DNA from 4 places in the Mesorhizobium sp. P3_A10 genome. Region 4 is predicted to be linked to each of the others. Evidence: predicted binding sites of a transcription regulator. Region 4 holds the regulator's gene; each other region holds the start of a gene.
What was found. The regulator LexA, encoded in region 4, represses DNA repair genes until DNA is damaged. The targets are predictions, from matches to a motif close to TGTTCNNNNTGTGTTCNG.
Positions count from the first base shown of each region.

Region 1 (4,175 bases), 240 kb from region 4:
AGGAACCGATCGCCATCCTCTTCCGGGCTGCCGGGAGGGCCGCCCCAGATGTGCTCGCCACGGTCGATGAAGATCTCCGAGCACGGCCCGCACGGTCCGGTGTCGCCCATCGCCCAGAAATTGTCCGAGGTTGCGATGCGAATGATGCGGTCGTCGGAGAAGCCGGCGATCTTCTTCCAGAAGCCGGCCGCCTCGTCGTCCGTATGATAGACGGTGACCAGCAGCTTGTCCTTGTCCAGCCCGAATTCCTTGGTGATCAAGTTCCAGGCAAGCTCGATGGCGCGCTCCTTGAAATAGTCGCCAAAGGAGAAATTGCCGAGCATCTCGAAGAAGGTCAGGTGGCGCGCGGTGTAGCCGACATTGTCGAGGTCGTTGTGCTTGCCGCCGGCGCGAACGCTCTTCTGGGCGGTCGAGGCGCGCGAATAGGGCCGCTTTTCGAGACCGGTGAAGACGTTCTTGAACTGCACCATGCCGGCATTGGTGAACATCAGCGTCGGATCGTTGCGCGGCACCAGCGGGCTCGACGCGACGACCTCGTGACCCTCCTTGCGGAAGTAGTCGAGAAATGTCGACCGGATCTCGTTCACGCCACTCATGAATGCTGCCTTTTTCGAGAGAGCCGCCGGTCAGCCCGGCGGTAAATAGACTTTTGCTTCTTAAAGCGCGTCGCGTTGAAACGGATTCAGTCGCCGCGCTTTAAGTCTGTGTTTATGCATGTCGTTTTCCCAAAACCGCTGCCCACTTTTGGGCGACATGCATAGGAAGACGGACTTGGCCTTTTAGCGGTCGCACCGCAGCCTGTCCAGAAACACGGGATTGGTCCAAATCGCGGCTTTGCGGGCCAGTCGAACCCAGCCCTGCGGCGCCGCCAAAACACAAAACCGCCGGCTCAAGGCCGGCGGTTTGAAACCCATCGATACGCAAACTCAATCGGGATACGCGAACTCAAGAAAAACCCAGGCGGCGATTGCTCGCATCCTACATGGCGCCGGATTCTTCCTCGAAGCCGTCGTCTTCGCCACGCTCAGGACCACCATTTTCGAGGAACTTCTCGGCGATCAGTCCGGCATTCTGCCGCAGCGCCAGCTCGATCTCGCGCGCCGTGTCGGGATTGTCGCGCAGGAACAGTTTTGCATTTTCGCGGCCCTGGCCGAGACGCTGCGAATTGTAGGAGAACCAGGCGCCCGACTTTTCGACCACGCCGGCCTTGACGCCGAGATCGACCAGCTCGCCAGTCTTCGACACGCCTTCGCCATACATGATGTCGAATTCGACCACCTTGAAGGGCGGCGCCAGCTTGTTCTTGACCACCTTGACGCGGGTCTGGTTGCCGACGACCTCGTCGCGGTCCTTGACCGAACCGATGCGGCGGATGTCGAGGCGCACCGAAGCATAGAATTTCAGCGCGTTGCCGCCGGTCGTAGTCTCGGGCGAACCGAACATGACGCCGATCTTCATGCGGATCTGGTTGATGAAGATGACCATGGTGTTGGAGCGCGAGATCGAAGCGGTCAGCTTGCGCAGCGCCTGGCTCATCAGGCGGGCCTGCAGGCCGGGCAGCGAATCGCCCATCTCACCCTCGATTTCAGCGCGCGGCGTCAGCGCCGCCACCGAATCGACCACCAGCACGTCGATGGCGCCGGAGCGCACCAGCGTGTCGCAAATCTCCAGCGCCTGCTCGCCGGTGTCCGGCTGTGAGATCAGCAGATTTTCGAGATCGACGCCCAGCTTGCGGGCATAGACCGGATCGAGCGCGTGCTCGGCATCGACGAAGGCGCAGATGCCGCCCTTCTTCTGGGCTTCGGCCACCGTGTGCAGGGCCAGCGTCGTCTTGCCCGAGCTTTCCGGCCCGTAAATCTCGACGATGCGGCCGCGCGGCAGGCCACCGACGCCAAGCGCAATGTCGAGGCCAAGCGAGCCGGTCGGCACAGTCTCGATCTCGACGACCTGCTCGTTGGCGCCGAGCCGCATGATCGAGCCCTTGCCGAAGGCACGCTCGATTTGCGACAGCGCCGCATCCAGAGCCTTTGATTTGTCCACCGCTTTGTCCTCTACAAGCCGCAAAGAATTCTGAGCCATGATACATCACCCCTTGGTCGTCAATGAAGGCCGGACAATCCGTGATCCCTGCTTCAGTTTGTACCTTTTTTGTTCTCGTTTGGCAAGGGGTGTCAAATATCTGAAAAACAAACGATATCTGGATTTGTTCTATTTTTGTCTCAGGGTTTCGTTTCCAGATGCATCCTGCATTGGGCCAGGCGGTCCGGTTGTTCCGATCCACCGAATCGCTGGCTTGCCTGCGAAGCTCCGTCGCACAGCCTAGCGCTTGTGCGGCTGGAATAACAAAGGTCATATCGCCCGCATGGTGAAATCGGCAAAAATATTGGCCGTGGGCGGCGCCCATATCGACCGGCGCGGCCAGGTTTCCGGCCCTTATGTGCCGGCAGCGTCCAACCCGGGCACGATGCGCGAGGATGTCGGCGGCGGCGTCTTCAACGCGCTGCGCAGCATCGTGCGGCGCGGCGTCTCGGCTTCGCTGCTTTCGGTGCGCGGCGGCGATGCGGCCGCCGACACGGTGTCTTCGGCAATCGCCCAGGCCGGCATTGCCGATCTGTCGGCGGTGTTCCTCGACCGCACGACGCCGAGCTACACCGCCTTGCTCGACCGCGACGGCGAGCTGATCGTCGGCTTTGCCGACATGGCGCTGTACGACCTGGCGTTCCCCAAGCAGATCCGCCGCTCCAAGGTGCGCGAGGTAATCGGCTCAGCCGATGCGATCCTATGTGACGCCAATCTTCCGTCGACAGCACTTGAGCGACTGGTGGGGCTCGCTGACGGCAAGCCGGTGTTCGCCATCGCCATCTCGCCGGCCAAGGTGGTGCGGCTGACGCCGGTACTCGGCGGGCTGGCGCTGTTGTTTATGAATCGACGCGAGGCGATAGCGTTGGCCAGTGAAAGCGTCGACACTGAAGAGCAAGACCTCGTCGACGGCCTGAGGCGTGTCGGCCTCAAGAACGGCGTGGTGACGGCGGGCGATGGCCCGGTGCTGGGTTTTGACGAAAGCGGCCTTTTCACAATCGTGCCCCCTGCCCCGAGAAGAATCGCCGACGTCACCGGCGCCGGCGACGCGCTGGCCGGCGCTACGGTCGCCGCCCTGCTGCGCGGCCTGCCCTTGCGTGAAGCGCTACGCGAGGGCGTCGCGGCCGCGACGCTTGCCATCGAAAGCGCCGACGCAGTGCCTGCCTTCACGGCGGCGAGTTTTGCCGAAGCGCTGGCCCTTGTGCCGGATGCACAGGAAATGGCATGAGACCGGCGAATTGTTGTTGCTGGAGCGCGCAGTCCAGGTGGACGCGCGACGCTCCGGATCGGAGACCATCATGACCCCGGAAACCGCTCGCCCCTTCATCGACATCCATCCGCCGGTGGCGCAGGCGCTGGCCACTGGGCGCCCGGTGGTGGCACTGGAAAGCACCATCATCACCCACGGCATGCCCTACCCCGACAATGGCGCCATGGCGGCCAATGTCGAAAAAATCATTTTCGATGGCGGCGCGGTGCCGGCGACGATCGCCGTGGTTGGCGGCCGCATCAAGATCGGCCTCTCCGACGGCGAGCGCGAGTCTCTCGCCATGACCGGGGACGCCATGAAGCTGTCGCGCGCCGACCTCGGCTTCGCCGTGGCGCAAGGGCGCACCGGCGGCACCACGGTCGCCGCCACGATGATCGCGGCGCATATGGTCGGCATAAAAGTGTTCGCCACCGGCGGCATCGGCGGCGTGCACAAGGGCGCCGAAAAGAGCTTCGACATCTCCGCCGATCTCGATGAGCTGGCGCGCACGCCAGTCATCGTTGTCTCGGCCGGCGCCAAGGCGATCCTCGACATCGAAAAGACGCTGGAAGTGCTTGAGACGCGCGGCGTGCCGGTGGTCGGCCATGGCTCCGAGACGATGCCGGCCTTCTGGTCGCGGCATTCGCCGTTCCGCGCGCCGCTGACCTTGCATGGCGCAGACGAGATCGCGCATTTCTACAAGACTCGGGCCGCGCTGGGCTTGAGCGGCGGCATGCTGATCGCCAATCCGGTGCCGCAGGATGACGAAATCCCGGCCGACGAAATGGCCGGCTACATCGAGGCCGCGCAGAAGGCCGCCGAGGCTTTGAACGTAACCGGCAAGGCG
Region 1 is NZ_JBFUFZ010000003.1:462,406-466,580, forward strand. It holds gene alaS (alanine--tRNA ligase) at 1-596, opposite strand, end outside; gene recA (recombinase RecA) at 979-2,079, opposite strand; gene AC1DXU_RS15210 (carbohydrate kinase family protein) at 2,363-3,307, shown strand; gene AC1DXU_RS15215 (pseudouridine-5'-phosphate glycosidase) at 3,378-4,175, shown strand, end outside.
Region 1: recA (recombinase RecA) is a predicted target of LexA. The motif match lies at 2,139-2,156, and genes of this name have one in related genera.

Region 2 (4,175 bases), on a different contig from region 4:
AGCGGCGCGGCCACCAATTGTTCCACTACACGCCCGACCGGCTGTCGCTGCGCGACGGCAAGGTGTTCGCCCGCATCGAGGCGATGCAGGTGCGCGACGAGAAGGGCGACCATTTTTCGTTGGGCGAGAAGGTGCGCACTGATTTGTCGGAAATGGACGTCATCCTGCTGCGCCAGGATCCGCCCTTCGACATGAACTACATCACCACGACACATATTCTCGAGCGCATCCACCCCAAGACATTGGTGGTCAACGACCCGGCCTGGGTGCGCAACAGCCCCGAAAAGATCTTTGTCACCGAGTTTTCCGACCTGATGCCGGACACGCTGATCACCAAGGACCCGCAAGAGGTCGCCGCTTTCCGCAAGGAGTTCGGCGACATCATCGTCAAGCCGCTCTACGGCAATGGTGGCGCCGGCATCTTCCATCTGCACGAGGCCGACCGCAACCTCGCCTCGCTGCTCGAAATGTTCGGCCAGATGTTCCGCGAGCCCTATATCGTGCAGCGCTATCTCAAGGACGTGCGCAAGGGCGACAAGCGCATCATCCTGATCGACGGCGAGCCGGTGGGCGCCATCAACCGGGTGCCGGCCGAGCACGATTCCCGCTCCAACATGCATGTCGGCGGCCGCGCCGAGAAGACCGAACTGACGGCGCGCGAGCGCGAGATCTGCGCCCGCATCGGCCCGTCGCTGAAGGAACGTGGCTTCATCCTCGTCGGCATCGACGTCATCGGCGACTACATGACCGAGATCAACGTGACCTCGCCGACCGGCGTGCGCGAGGTCAAGCGTTTTGGCGGTGCCGATATTGCCAGCCTGTTCTGGGACGCGGTTGAGGGCAAGAGGCGGCGCTGAATGCCGCCCCACGCATTTAGAACACGAGAAAGTCGTCCGCGGTGAGCCATGTGCCCGGGCCTATGGCGGCGAACTTGACAGCCGACACGCCGCCCGCCCCGTCCACATCGAACAGCAGATCGCCCGTCGCGTCGTCATAGAGAATGTGGTCGCTGGCATCGACGGCTTTGTTGCCTATCGCGAAGACCGCAGCCAGAAGCGGGCCGGCCGACAGCCCGACGAATACGGAGCTGTCCAGCCGGAACACATCATCTTGCGCATCGAAGTCGACGATACTGTCGTAGTTCGCCGGTCCAAGCGCGTCGAACACGAAGACATCCCTGCCCGCGTCGCCGGCCAGCCGGGCGCGGCCGGCACCGCCATTGAGGATGTCGTCACCAGCGCCGCCCCGCAGGTCGTCGGAGCCGGCGCCGCCGTCGAGGAAATCGTCGCCCGCGTCACCGCGAATGCCGTCCGTGCCCGCACCGCCGCTGATCTCGTCATTGCCGGCGTCGCCCTTCAGCCAGTCGGTCCCCGCGCCGCCGATGATCGTGTCGGCGCCGGCGCCGCCGAACAGCTGGTCGTGGCCGGCGCCGCCGTCGAGCGTATCGTTGAATGAGGTGCCGGTGATGCGGTCGCCGCCCCCCAGCGCGTCGATGAGCACGGCACGATCATGGCTTCCATAGTTCACGGTGTTCGTCGCGTCGGTCAGCGTGACGGATTCGGCCGGTGGCGTGACCGTGATCGTAATCGTCGCCACATTGCTGTTGCCCTGGCCGTCCGTGGCGTAAACCGTAAAACTGTCGGTGCCGACGAAGCCGGCCTCGGGCGTGTAGTCGAACAGATTTCCGCTCAGAAAGTCCGCATGATAGTGCAGGCTGGTGCCGACGTGACCTTGGTGAAACGGGTAGTGGTTGCCGTCGAAACGCGTGCTCTGCTCAAAACTGCCGTGGTCCGGCCCGTCTACAATGATAAAGCTCAAGAGATCGTAGTCGGCATCGGCCGCGCTGAATTTGACGTCGTCGAGAAATTGCCCCTGCGAAACCGACACATTCAGGTTGGCGGCTGAGGGCGCATGATTGACGAAGGTGTCGGGCTGAAGCGCGCCGCCGGCCAGGATGATCTGATGCTGGCCGTACCGGGTGTTTTCGCCACCGAAATAGTCGTTCGCCCCGATCCATGTCACCGTGATGCTGTCTGGGCTGTCGGCGTTGACCGAGACGATCCGGGCCGACAGGAAGGCCGCCTGGTCGGACACGGTGCGGATAAGATTGCCTTCGTTGTCGAAGACCTGCGTTTCCACCGTCGTCCAGGTTTCGGTCCTGCCCTCATGGGTGAAGCTGGTGATGGTGAAGAAGCCGTCGAAGACATCGACGGAAGCGAGATCGATCCCACCGAACGGGAAATCCGGCTTTGCCCCTATCGGTCCGATGACGTCGCCGTCGGTTTCCGCAATGCTGAAAAGGACCGTGTCAGGACTTGGATTGGGATTGTCGGGTTCTTTCCATACGGTGAGTTCACTTCCATTGCTTAAGGTCGGCATCCTGGTCTTCCTCGCCTTTGCGCCTGGACGCGCTGCGGATGTCCCCCGATCCAACGATACCATGGTAAGCGAGTCGGATCGGTGACAAAGCCAACTGGCTTTTGCCGTTTTCCAATGTGGTTAATTCTGTCTCCCGGGTGGGGCGTGTGAAGCTCGGCCTCGCTTGGTGCCGCAAAAGCCGTGCGCTGTCGGAAGGTGGCCTGGCGGCCGCGGGCGCTCCTATGTTCCCGTAATGTTCTTGCCTAACCCAAAAATCTATGCTTGTCTTCCTTTGACGTCGCTCACGGCCCGGTTGCATCGGCTTTGAGCGAGCCTGTATCCGGGGGCAGAGAAAATGGTGGCGCGGGTTCGCACGGTCGCTTTCCAGGGCATCGAGGCCGTGCCGGTCGACGTGCAGGTGATGATCGCGCCGGGCAAGGTCAACATGCATATCGTCGGCCTGGCCGACAAGGCGGTGGCCGAAAGCCGCGAGCGGGTGCAGGCGGCATTGCATGCTTCCGGCCTGTCGATGCCGTCGAAGAAGGTGACGGTCAATCTGGCGCCGGCTGACCTGCCAAAGGAAGGCAGCCATTACGATCTGCCGATCGCGCTCGGCCTGATGGCAGCCCTCGGTGCCATCCCGGGCGACATGCTGGCCGGCTATGTCGTGCTCGGCGAACTCTCGCTCGACGGCACCATTGCCGCAGTGGCCGGTGCGTTGCCAGCGGCGATCGGTGCCAATGCCGAGGGAAAAGGGCTGATCTGCCCGTTCGGCTGCGGCCCGGAGGCGGCCTGGGCCGGCAAGGATTTCGACATATTGGCGCCGCGCAGCCTGATTGCGATTGCCAATCATTTTCGCGGCACGCAGGTGCTGTCGCGGCCCGAGGCCGGCATCCACGCCTCGGCGCGCGACCTGCCTGACCTCTCCGACATCAAGGGCCAGGAGACCGCCAAGCGGGCGCTGGAAGTGGCGGCGGCCGGTGGCCACAATCTGCTGATGGTCGGCCCGCCAGGCTCAGGCAAGTCGATGCTGGCGCAGCGGCTGCCGTCGATCCTGCCGCCCCTGGCGCCGAAGGAGCTTTTGGAGGTCTCGATGATCGCCTCGGTGGCCGGAGAGCTAGGCGAGGGCAAGCTGACCGACCGGCGGCCGTTCCGCGCGCCGCACCATTCGGCGTCGATGGCGGCGATGGTCGGCGGTGGCCTGAGGGCACGGCCGGGCGAAGTGTCGCTCGCCCATCACGGCGTGCTGTTCCTCGATGAATTTCCCGAATTCACGCCGCAGACGCTGGATGCGCTGCGCCAACCGCTGGAGACCGGCGACTGCATGATCGCGCGCGCCAACCATCGCGTCACCTATCCGGCGCGCATCCAGCTGGTGGCGGCGATGAACCCGTGCCGCTGCGGCATGGCCGGCGAGCCCGGCTATCGCTGCCTGCGCGGCGAGCGCTGCCGCACCGACTATCAGGCGCGCATCTCCGGCCCGCTGCTCGACCGCATCGATCTGAGGATCGAGGTGCCGGCAGTGTCGGCCGGCGATCTGATCCGGCCTGATAGGGCGGAGAAGAGTGCATCCGTTGCGCTGCGCGTGGCCCGCGCCCGCACCATCCAGCGCGAGCGTTTCGAGCGGCTAGGCGTCACCAGCGCCACCACCAACGCGCATTGCTCGCCTTCGGTCATCGAGGAGATCGCGATGCCGGATGCCGCAGGCCTGTCGCTGCTCAGGGATGCCAGCGAAAAGCTCGGCTTTTCGGCACGCGCCTATCACCGGGTGCTGAAGGTGGCGCGGACGTTGGCCGATCTCGAGGCCAGCGAAGCGG
Region 2 is NZ_JBFUFZ010000004.1:84,355-88,529, reverse strand. It holds gene gshB (glutathione synthase) at 1-857, shown strand, start outside; gene AC1DXU_RS17185 (Ig-like domain-containing protein) at 874-2,139, opposite strand; gene AC1DXU_RS17180 (hypothetical protein) at 2,167-2,370, shown strand; gene AC1DXU_RS17175 (YifB family Mg chelatase-like AAA ATPase) at 2,714-4,175, shown strand, end outside.
Region 2: AC1DXU_RS17175 (YifB family Mg chelatase-like AAA ATPase) is a predicted target of LexA. The motif match lies at 2,602-2,619, and genes of this name have one in related genera.

Region 3 (4,175 bases), on a different contig from region 4:
GGCCGGGGGCTTCGACCGAGCGGTCGTTCTTCCACATGTCGGTGTAGCCACTCTCCTCCAGAATGGTCTCGGCGAGCTCGGTGTGCGGCGTGGTTTCCAGCGCCTTCTGCCAGCGCTCGAAATTGGCCGATACCTCGCGCAGTGCCGCGCGCGGCTTTGGCTTCAGCTCGTCGCTTTCGGCGAGTTTCGTCGCCGCCTCAAGCATCGGGATGCGCAGTGCGCGCGCGGTGTCATGGATCTGGCGGATGGTGGCTTCGCCCAGACCGCGCTTCGGCACATTGACGATGCGCTCGAAAGCGAGATCGTCGGCGCCTTGCGCGACAACGCGGAAGAAGGCCAGCGCGTCGCGGATTTCGAGGCGCTCGTAGAAGCGCGGGCCGCCGATGACGCGGTAGTTGAGGCCGAGCGTGACAAAACGGTCCTCGAACTCACGCATCTGGAAGGAGGCGCGGACAAGGATCGCCATGTCGTTCAGATTGTGCTTGGCGCGTTGGTAAGACTCGATGGTCTCGCCGACGGCACGCGCCTCCTCCTCGGAATCCCAGGCGGCATGGACATGCACCTTCTCGTCGTCTTCGGCGATTTTTTCGGTGAACAGCGTCTTGCCGAAGCGGCCCTCATTGTGGGCGATGAGGTGAGAGGCGGTGCCGAGGATATGCGCGGTGGAGCGATAGTTTCGCTCCAGCCGGATGATGGTGGCGCCGGGGAAATCCTTGTCGAAGCGCAGGATGTTGTCGATCTCGGCGCCGCGCCAGCCGTAGATCGACTGATCGTCGTCGCCGACGCAGCAGATGTTAACAGCTGACCTGTCGCGCGAGGCGCCCCCCTCTGTCCTGCCGGACATCTCCCCCACTTGGGGGGAGATTGGCTTGCCTTCCGGCCGCTGCGCCAGCAGCCGCAGCCACATGTATTGCGCCGTGTTGGTGTCCTGGTATTCGTCGACGAGGATGTATCTGAAGCGCTTGTGGTATTCCTTCAGCACATCCGGATTGGCGCGGAAGATGCGGATCGGGTGGCACAAAAGGTCGCCGAAGTCGCATGCGTTCAGCGTCTTCAGCCGCTCCTGATAGGCCTTGTAGAGCTCGCGGCCCTTGCCGTTGGCGAAGGCGCGGGCGTCGCCCTCGGGAATGTCGGCGGGGCCAAGCCCCTTGTTCTTCCAGCCGTCGATCATCTGCGCGAACTGCTTGGCCGGCCAGCGCTTGTCGTCCAGTCCCTCGGCCTGGATCAACTGCTTGATCAGGCGCACGACATCGTCGGTGTCGAGGATGGTGAAATCGGATCTGAGCCCGGCGAGTTCCGCGTGACGACGCAGCAGCTTGACGCCGATCGAGTGGAAGGTGCCGAGCCAGGGCATGCCTTCCACCGCTTCGCCGACCAGGAGGCCAATGCGCTGCTTCATCTCGCGCGCGGCCTTGTTGGTGAAGGTGACGGCGAGGATCTGCGACGGGAAGGCCTTGCCGGTGGCGAGGATGTGGGCGATGCGGGTGGTCAAGACACGCGTCTTGCCGGTGCCGGCGCCGGCCAGCACCAGAACCGGGCCTTCGGTGGTTTCCACCGCCAGCCGCTGCTCGGGGTTGAGGCCGTTCAGATAATCGGGCGCATTGTTGTGGCCGCTGCGGGCCGCCATGGCGCGCGCGGCTATGCCCGACGGGGCCGTGGGCCGCGCGTTCGGTTCGTCAAAAAAAGGCATGTCTTCCGAAAAGCCGGACATCGCCCCCGAATGTAGTGATTCGGTGGCGAAAGGCCAGAAGTGTCTACGTTTTGTTCTGGTTTGGAAGCCAGATTCCCGGGCGCCGTGCGAATATTGTCGCCCCGGCGCCCGGCAAGCTGTGCAAAACCCGCCCGGCCTTACCTCGCGGCCGCCCGCATCCGTTCGCTGATCTTGTCGGCGACATAGCCGGCATCGCGTGCCGCGCCATGGATCATGGTGGAGGAGGTCGAGTGCTGGAAGTGCAGGCCGCAGACATAGAGGCCGGGTTCGCCCTCCACAGCGCCGCGATACTGTTTCACCCGGCCGTTGCCGTCGAAGATCGGCAGTTTGATCCAGTCCAGACCGGCACGGAACCCGGTGCACCAGATGACGTTCGAAACGTCGAGGGTCTGACCGTCGTCGAGCAGCGGTTTGCCGTCGCGGACGCCGGCAACGCGGGCGACCCGGCGCACGCCGGCGGCATCCAGATCCCGAGGTTTGACCCGGATCAGCGGCAGGCCGTGGGCGAGCTGCCCAGGTTTGGCCTTGCGGCCCATTGGCGTATCGACCGTGAGCAGCCGGTGGAAGACGATGCGGAAGACGATCGGCAAGATCAAACGCATGGCGAAATACCCATTGTAGGCCACCGGGATGTTGCCGGGATGCCGTCCGGCCAGCCAGACCTGATGGGTAGAAGCGATGTCGATGGCGATTTCCGCACCCGAATTGCTGGCGCCGACCAATAGCACGCTGCCCGGCTTGAGCTGCTCGGGGTTCTTGTAAGCGACCGAATGCAGTTGCCGGATCGACGGATCGAGCGACGCGGCAAAATCCGGGATCTTCGGTTTCTGGTAACTCGAGGCCGCGGTCACGACGTGACTGGCGATGTACCGGGTCCGGCCAGCCGTCACGACGTAGCGGCCGTCGATGCGGGTCACCTCGTCGACCTTGACGCCGGTGCGCACCGGCAAGGAAAACTTTCTTGCATAGGCTTCAAGATAGTCGGCCATCTCGTCCTTTGTCGGGAACGAGTAGCGGGCGGCGGGGAAGGGCATGCCGATCAGGCCGTCGAAGCGCGCCGGTGTGAACAGGCGCAGCGAATCCCAGCGCGAACGCCAGATGTCGCCGACGCGCTCGCGCGTCTCCAGGATGACGAACTTCACGCCTTTGCGGGCGAGGTGATAGCCGACGGAAAGGCCATTCTGTCCGGCGCCGATGACGACGACATCGACATGTTCCTCTCTCGGCACCGGTCGCGTTTCGTCGCCGATCGGCGCCTGGCTTGCGACTGCCTGCAATGCGCCGGCTTCCAGTGTCATGAATGCCACCCCTTGTTCCAGCAGCGCCCCGGCGCGCGCCCTGGTCTCGGTGATGCCGACACGGCGGCTATGCGGTTTCGCCACGTTGCTTGAAGTCGGGCCAGATATCGAAGTCGGGTTCATCATCGTCTCCATGCGGTTTCGTCAATCATGGAGCGAAAATAGCGAACCGGCACGGCGGCGCTTCGGGGCGATCCCTCACGAGGCAAAAGAAAACGCATGGGTATTTCCCCCCATGCCGTGGCGTCAAACCAGGCCGTTCTGGAAGGCGTAAGCGGTCGCGCCGGCGCGCGAATTGACCGCCAGCTTGTCGAATATGTTGCTCAAATGCCGGTCGACGGTCTTTTCGCTGAGGCCCAATTCGGTTGCTATCAGCCTGTTGGTCTTGCCGGTGGCGACTAGGCCAAGCACTTCGACCTCGCGCCGGGTCAGGCCGTGCGAACGCGAATTGGTTGGTCCGATCAGCGCAGTGACGCTGGCGAGGTCGGGCGCGGCGCCAAGTTCGGTGAAGACCGCCCGGGCGGCATCGAATTCAAGCCCGGCGCCGTCCTCGTCGCCGAGCCTGCGGCAGGCCTGCCCGGCCAGCAGGCGCAGACGTGCCTCCAGATAGGGCGCGCCGGCACGCTGCCAGGTCGTCAGCGCGGCGCGGAAATGGCCGAGCGCTGCCGCCGGGTTGTCTTCCACCAGTTCGATTTCGCCTTTCGCCTGCGAGGCCATCGCGGCAAGAATGTCGGTGGCGAAGCGGTTGGAGATCGCCTGCAATTCCCCGCAGGCCTCGCGCGCCTCGTCGACCGCGCCGGCCGCGATCATGATCTCGACCAGCGCCGGCAGCAGGCGAGCCCGGCTCAGCGGGGCCTTGGTCGTGGCCAGCACGCGGCGAATGGTTGCAGCCGCCTGGTCGGCATGGCCCTGCATGAGACGCAGCAGCGCCATGCCGGGCTGCGGTTCGAGGCCGAGCCGGCTGGCGGTACGGTAGAGCTTCTCGGCGGCGGCGCCTTCGCCGCGCAGCCGATGGATTTCGGCCTCCTGGTAGGCTGCGCCAGCCGCCATCTCGTTGCCGATAGCATGGGTCAGCGACAGCGTCGCGCGCCGCGCCTCGGCAATGGATTCCTGCCAGGCGCCGTTCAACTCCAGGATCTCAGCCCGGTGCAGCATGCAGATGCCGT
Region 3 is NZ_JBFUFZ010000001.1:218,514-222,688, reverse strand. It holds gene AC1DXU_RS01095 (ATP-dependent helicase) at 1-1,711, opposite strand, end outside; gene AC1DXU_RS01090 (flavin-containing monooxygenase) at 1,849-3,132, opposite strand; gene AC1DXU_RS01085 (LuxR C-terminal-related transcriptional regulator) at 3,256-4,175, opposite strand, start outside.
Region 3: AC1DXU_RS01095 (ATP-dependent helicase) is a predicted target of LexA. The motif match lies at 1,752-1,769, and genes of this name have one in related genera.

Region 4 (4,175 bases):
GGCTGCCGCTACATGGCCGATGTCAGGCAGAAGGAGTATGTCCGCGACGGCTGGAACCTCACCGGCGACACTTTTCTGCAGGACGAAGACGGCTTCTTCCACTTTGCCGCCCGCTCTGACGACATGATCGTCAGCGCCGGCTACAACATTGCCGGGCCGGAGGTCGAGGCGGCGCTGCTTTCGCATGCCGACGTCGCCGAATGCGCGGTGATCGGCGCCGAGGACAGCGAACGCGGCCAGATCGTCGAAGCCCATATCGTGCTGGTGCAAGGCGTCGCGGCAAACCAGGAAACCGTCAAACGCCTGCAGGACCACGTCAAGGCGACAATCGCTCCCTACAAATACCCGCGGTCGGTCAAGTTCGTCGACGCGCTGCCCAAGACGCAGACCGGCAAGATCCAGCGTTTTCGGCTGCGCGCGCCGAAAACCGTTTGACGAGACCGGCGCTTCCGATCAAGTGACGGCCGTCTTGACGGCGAAGCGCGCATCCTTCCAGGCGCCGCTGCGCAAGATGTCCTCGAGCACTTCGACCGCGTGCCAGACATCGGCGTAGCCGACATAGAGCGGGGTGAAGCCGAAGCGCATGGTCGACGGCGCGCGGAAATCGCCGATCACGCCCCGTTCGATCAGCGCCCGCATGATCTGGTAGCCATGCTCGTGCATGAATGAAATCTGGCTGCCGCGTTTGGCGCCGTCGCGGGTGCTTTCGAGCGTCAGCCCGTAAGCGCCGCACTTGGCCTCGACGAGTTCGATGAACAGGTCGGCCAGCGCAATGCTCTTGCTGCGCACCGCCGCCATGTCGACATCCCTCCAGATGTCGAGCGCCCCCTTCAGCGTGCGCATCGACAGCACCGGCTGCGTGCCGCACAGAAAGCGGCGGATGCCGATGCCCACGGCATAGCCTGGCTCGAAGGCGAAGGGCCGGGCATGCCCCCACCAGCCGGTGAGCGGCTGCTGGATGTCGGCAAGGTGGCGCTCGGCCGCATAGATGAAGGCAGGGGCGCCCGGGCCGCCATTCAAATATTTGTAGGTGCAGCCGACGGCGAAATCGGCGTTCGATCTGTCGAGCTCGACCGGCATCGCGCCGGCGGTGTGGCAAAGATCCCAGACGATCAGCGCCCCAGCGTCCTGGGCCTTGCGCGTCAGTGCCAGCATGTCGCGCAGCTCGCCGGACTTGTAGTTGACGTGATTGACCAGCACCACGGCGGTGCGTTGGTCGATCAGCTCTTCGATATCAGGCGCGTCGACGCCGGCGAGGCGCAACTGAGTGTTTTTTCTTGTCGAGAGCACGCCTTCAGCCATGTAGAGGTCAGTCGGAAAACTGTCGCCCTCGGCCACGATGACCGGCCGCTCCGGCCGCATCGCCATCGCGGCGTGCAGCAGCTTGTAGATGTTGACCGACGTCGTGTCGCAGACCACCGTCTGGCCGGCCGCGGCGCCGATCAGGCGCCCGAGCTGGTCGCCGAGTTCGAGCGGCATATCGAACCAGCCGGCCGTGTTCCAGGCGCGGATCAGGTCGTGCGCCCATTCCTCGGTCGCTGCCTTGCGCAATTCCTCGAAAGCGGCATGCGAGGCAGCCCCCAGAGAATTGCCGTCGAGATAGATCACCCCTTGCGGCAGCACAAAGCGGTCGCGCATGGCGCGCAACGGATCCGCGGCATCCATCGCCTCGATGGCCGCGAGGTCGGGAATTCCTGTCATGGTTTGTCTGCTCCCCCAAGATTCGACGCAACGCCGGAACGACGGCATCCATCGGTCACGAGCGCTTTTCCACCACCTGGCATCGCGCGGCAAGGTTCCACCGATGACAAGCTGTCCGACCAGGCGCTGAAAACCAGGAGCCAAGCCAACCCAAGGTTGGCGTTTTGACTTCGTTTCGTTCACGGTTCACTAACCAAACCGCCCCGTCGATATGGCTTCAGTTCCGTGTCCTCTTTGCCGGCTGACGGCCGATTCCAATGCCGCCTTGTGGTAACCCAGAGGCGGCAAACGAAAGCAGAATCAAGGCGATGAGGCGCGATCCGGTGAAAGCGGGGCTGCGCCGCTGGCGCGGCGGTATCATTTCCAGAGCCCTAACACATTCATTAAACTTTAAACGGTTGCGGAACACAACTGGAACAGATAGTGTTTGTTCTGGGTTTGTTTTTCCGATTCTGGTTCGAAATCCCTGGGGGCCGCCATGCTGACGCGCAAGCAACATGAACTTCTGATGTTCATCCATGAGCGGCTGAAGGAGAGCGGCATTCCGCCCTCGTTCGACGAGATGAAGGAAGCGCTCGACCTCGCATCCAAATCCGGCATCCACCGGCTGATCACGGCGCTGGAAGAACGCGGCTTCATTCGCCGGCTACCCAATCGTGCCCGTGCGCTGGAAGTGCTGCGCCTGCCGGACTCGATCGCGCCCGGTCTCAACGCAGCGCGCAAATTCTCGCCGAGCGTCATCCAGGGCAGTCTTGGTCAGGGCAGCCTCGGGCGGCAAATCAAGCCAGGACCGTCCCGTATGCCTTCGGCCGGCAATGACGACGATGTGGTTGCCGCCGTGTCGATCCCGGTGATGGGACGCATCGCCGCCGGTGTGCCGATCGACGCCATCCAGCACCAGACGCATTCGATCTCGGTGCCGCCGGACATGATCATGGGCGGCGAGCACTACGCGCTGGAGGTCAAGGGCGATTCGATGATCGAGGCTGGCATTTTCGACGGCGACACGGTCATCATCCGCAATGCCAATACCGCCAGCCCGGGCGAGATCATCGTGGCGTTGGTCGATGACGAGGAAGCGACACTGAAGCGGTTCCGCCGCAAGGGCGCTTCGATCGCGCTCGAAGCCGCCAACCCGGCCTATGAAACACGCATTTTCGGTCCGGACCGGGTCAAGGTGCAAGGCAAGCTGGTCGGGCTGATACGGCGCTACTGAGCCGGCTCGGCGGCTGATCTGTCGGGCTTCTTGTAGGGCGGCATGCCCCTCGCCTCGCGCGAGAACTTTCGTTGGACATGCCAGGGGCGGTATGGCTTGTCGACGGCAAAGTCGATCTCCGGCGGCCTGGTTGCCGATTGCGGGTCGAAGAAGATCGCGGCGCTGCCCAGACGGGCAAGCTGCCGTTTGTTGACGACAAGGACCAGCGGATTGCGGCAAGGGTCATAGGCGGTGGCGTCGTCGATGATGATCAGGGTCGCGAAAGAACAGGCTTTCCACGCCGCCTTGCGGTCTTCGACATAGGCGACGATGGCGCCTGAGGGATGCCGCGCAAGGCACAGCCCGGCCTTGCAATAGAACGGCGACCCCGGCGGCAATTCGGCTGGGTCGGCGATGTCGAATTGTTCGCCGCTGTTGTCGAATATCTCGGGCTCGACGATGGTTTCGGACTTCAAGGCGCGCTTCCAGTTGTCGGTTGTGAATTCGTTCGAGCGCACCCGGTTGAGGGCCAGTTCGCCGCCGCCGATCGGCAGCGCGACCAGATGGGCATCCTCCGAGATCAGCACATCGGGCGTGCGTGTGTCGGAAATCGTCAACAGTCCGGCGATCGCGAAAGGAAGTGCAGCCAGCCTGAGCCATGTCGTTGCCATGGTGGCGATGATCAGCGCGATGGTTGTCAACAACACCGACTTGAGCGAAATCAACCCGACCGCATCGACTGGCGAGCGCTCCGAGATCCATGCCGACAAGGCAATCATCGCTGTCAGCCCCTTGCCCATGACATAGAGGAACGGCCCGTCGGCGCCGAACGGCATCGCCAACGCACTAAGAACCGCGAAAGGCATGACAACCAGCGAGACGATCGGCATGATGGCCAGATTGGCAAACAGGCTGAGCGGCGACACACGCTGGAAATGCCAGATGGCGAACAGCGCTGTGGCGCTGCCGGCGATAATCGAGGTCATGGCCAGACCGCCCGTCGCCAACAGGAATTTCCGGCTGAGGAAGGCAAGCGGTGAGCGGCGCGGCGGTGGCGACGTCGCCTTACCCGCGCGGTAGTCGGACCAGCCTGCATAGGCGCCGACCAGGGCCGCGGTGGCGGCGAAGGACATCTGGAAACTCGGGCCGACCACCTCGTGCGGCGACACCAGGATGACGGCAATGGCCGAGATCGCCAGATTGCGCATGGTGAGTGCGGCCCGGTCGAACAGCACGGCGATGAGCATCACCGCTAGCATGATGAAGCTGCGCTCGGCGG
Region 4 is NZ_JBFUFZ010000003.1:224,035-228,209, forward strand. It holds gene AC1DXU_RS13940 (AMP-binding protein) at 1-435, shown strand, start outside; gene kynU (kynureninase) at 454-1,701, opposite strand; gene lexA (transcriptional repressor LexA) at 2,180-2,917, shown strand; gene AC1DXU_RS13955 (ComEC/Rec2 family competence protein) at 2,911-4,175, opposite strand, start outside.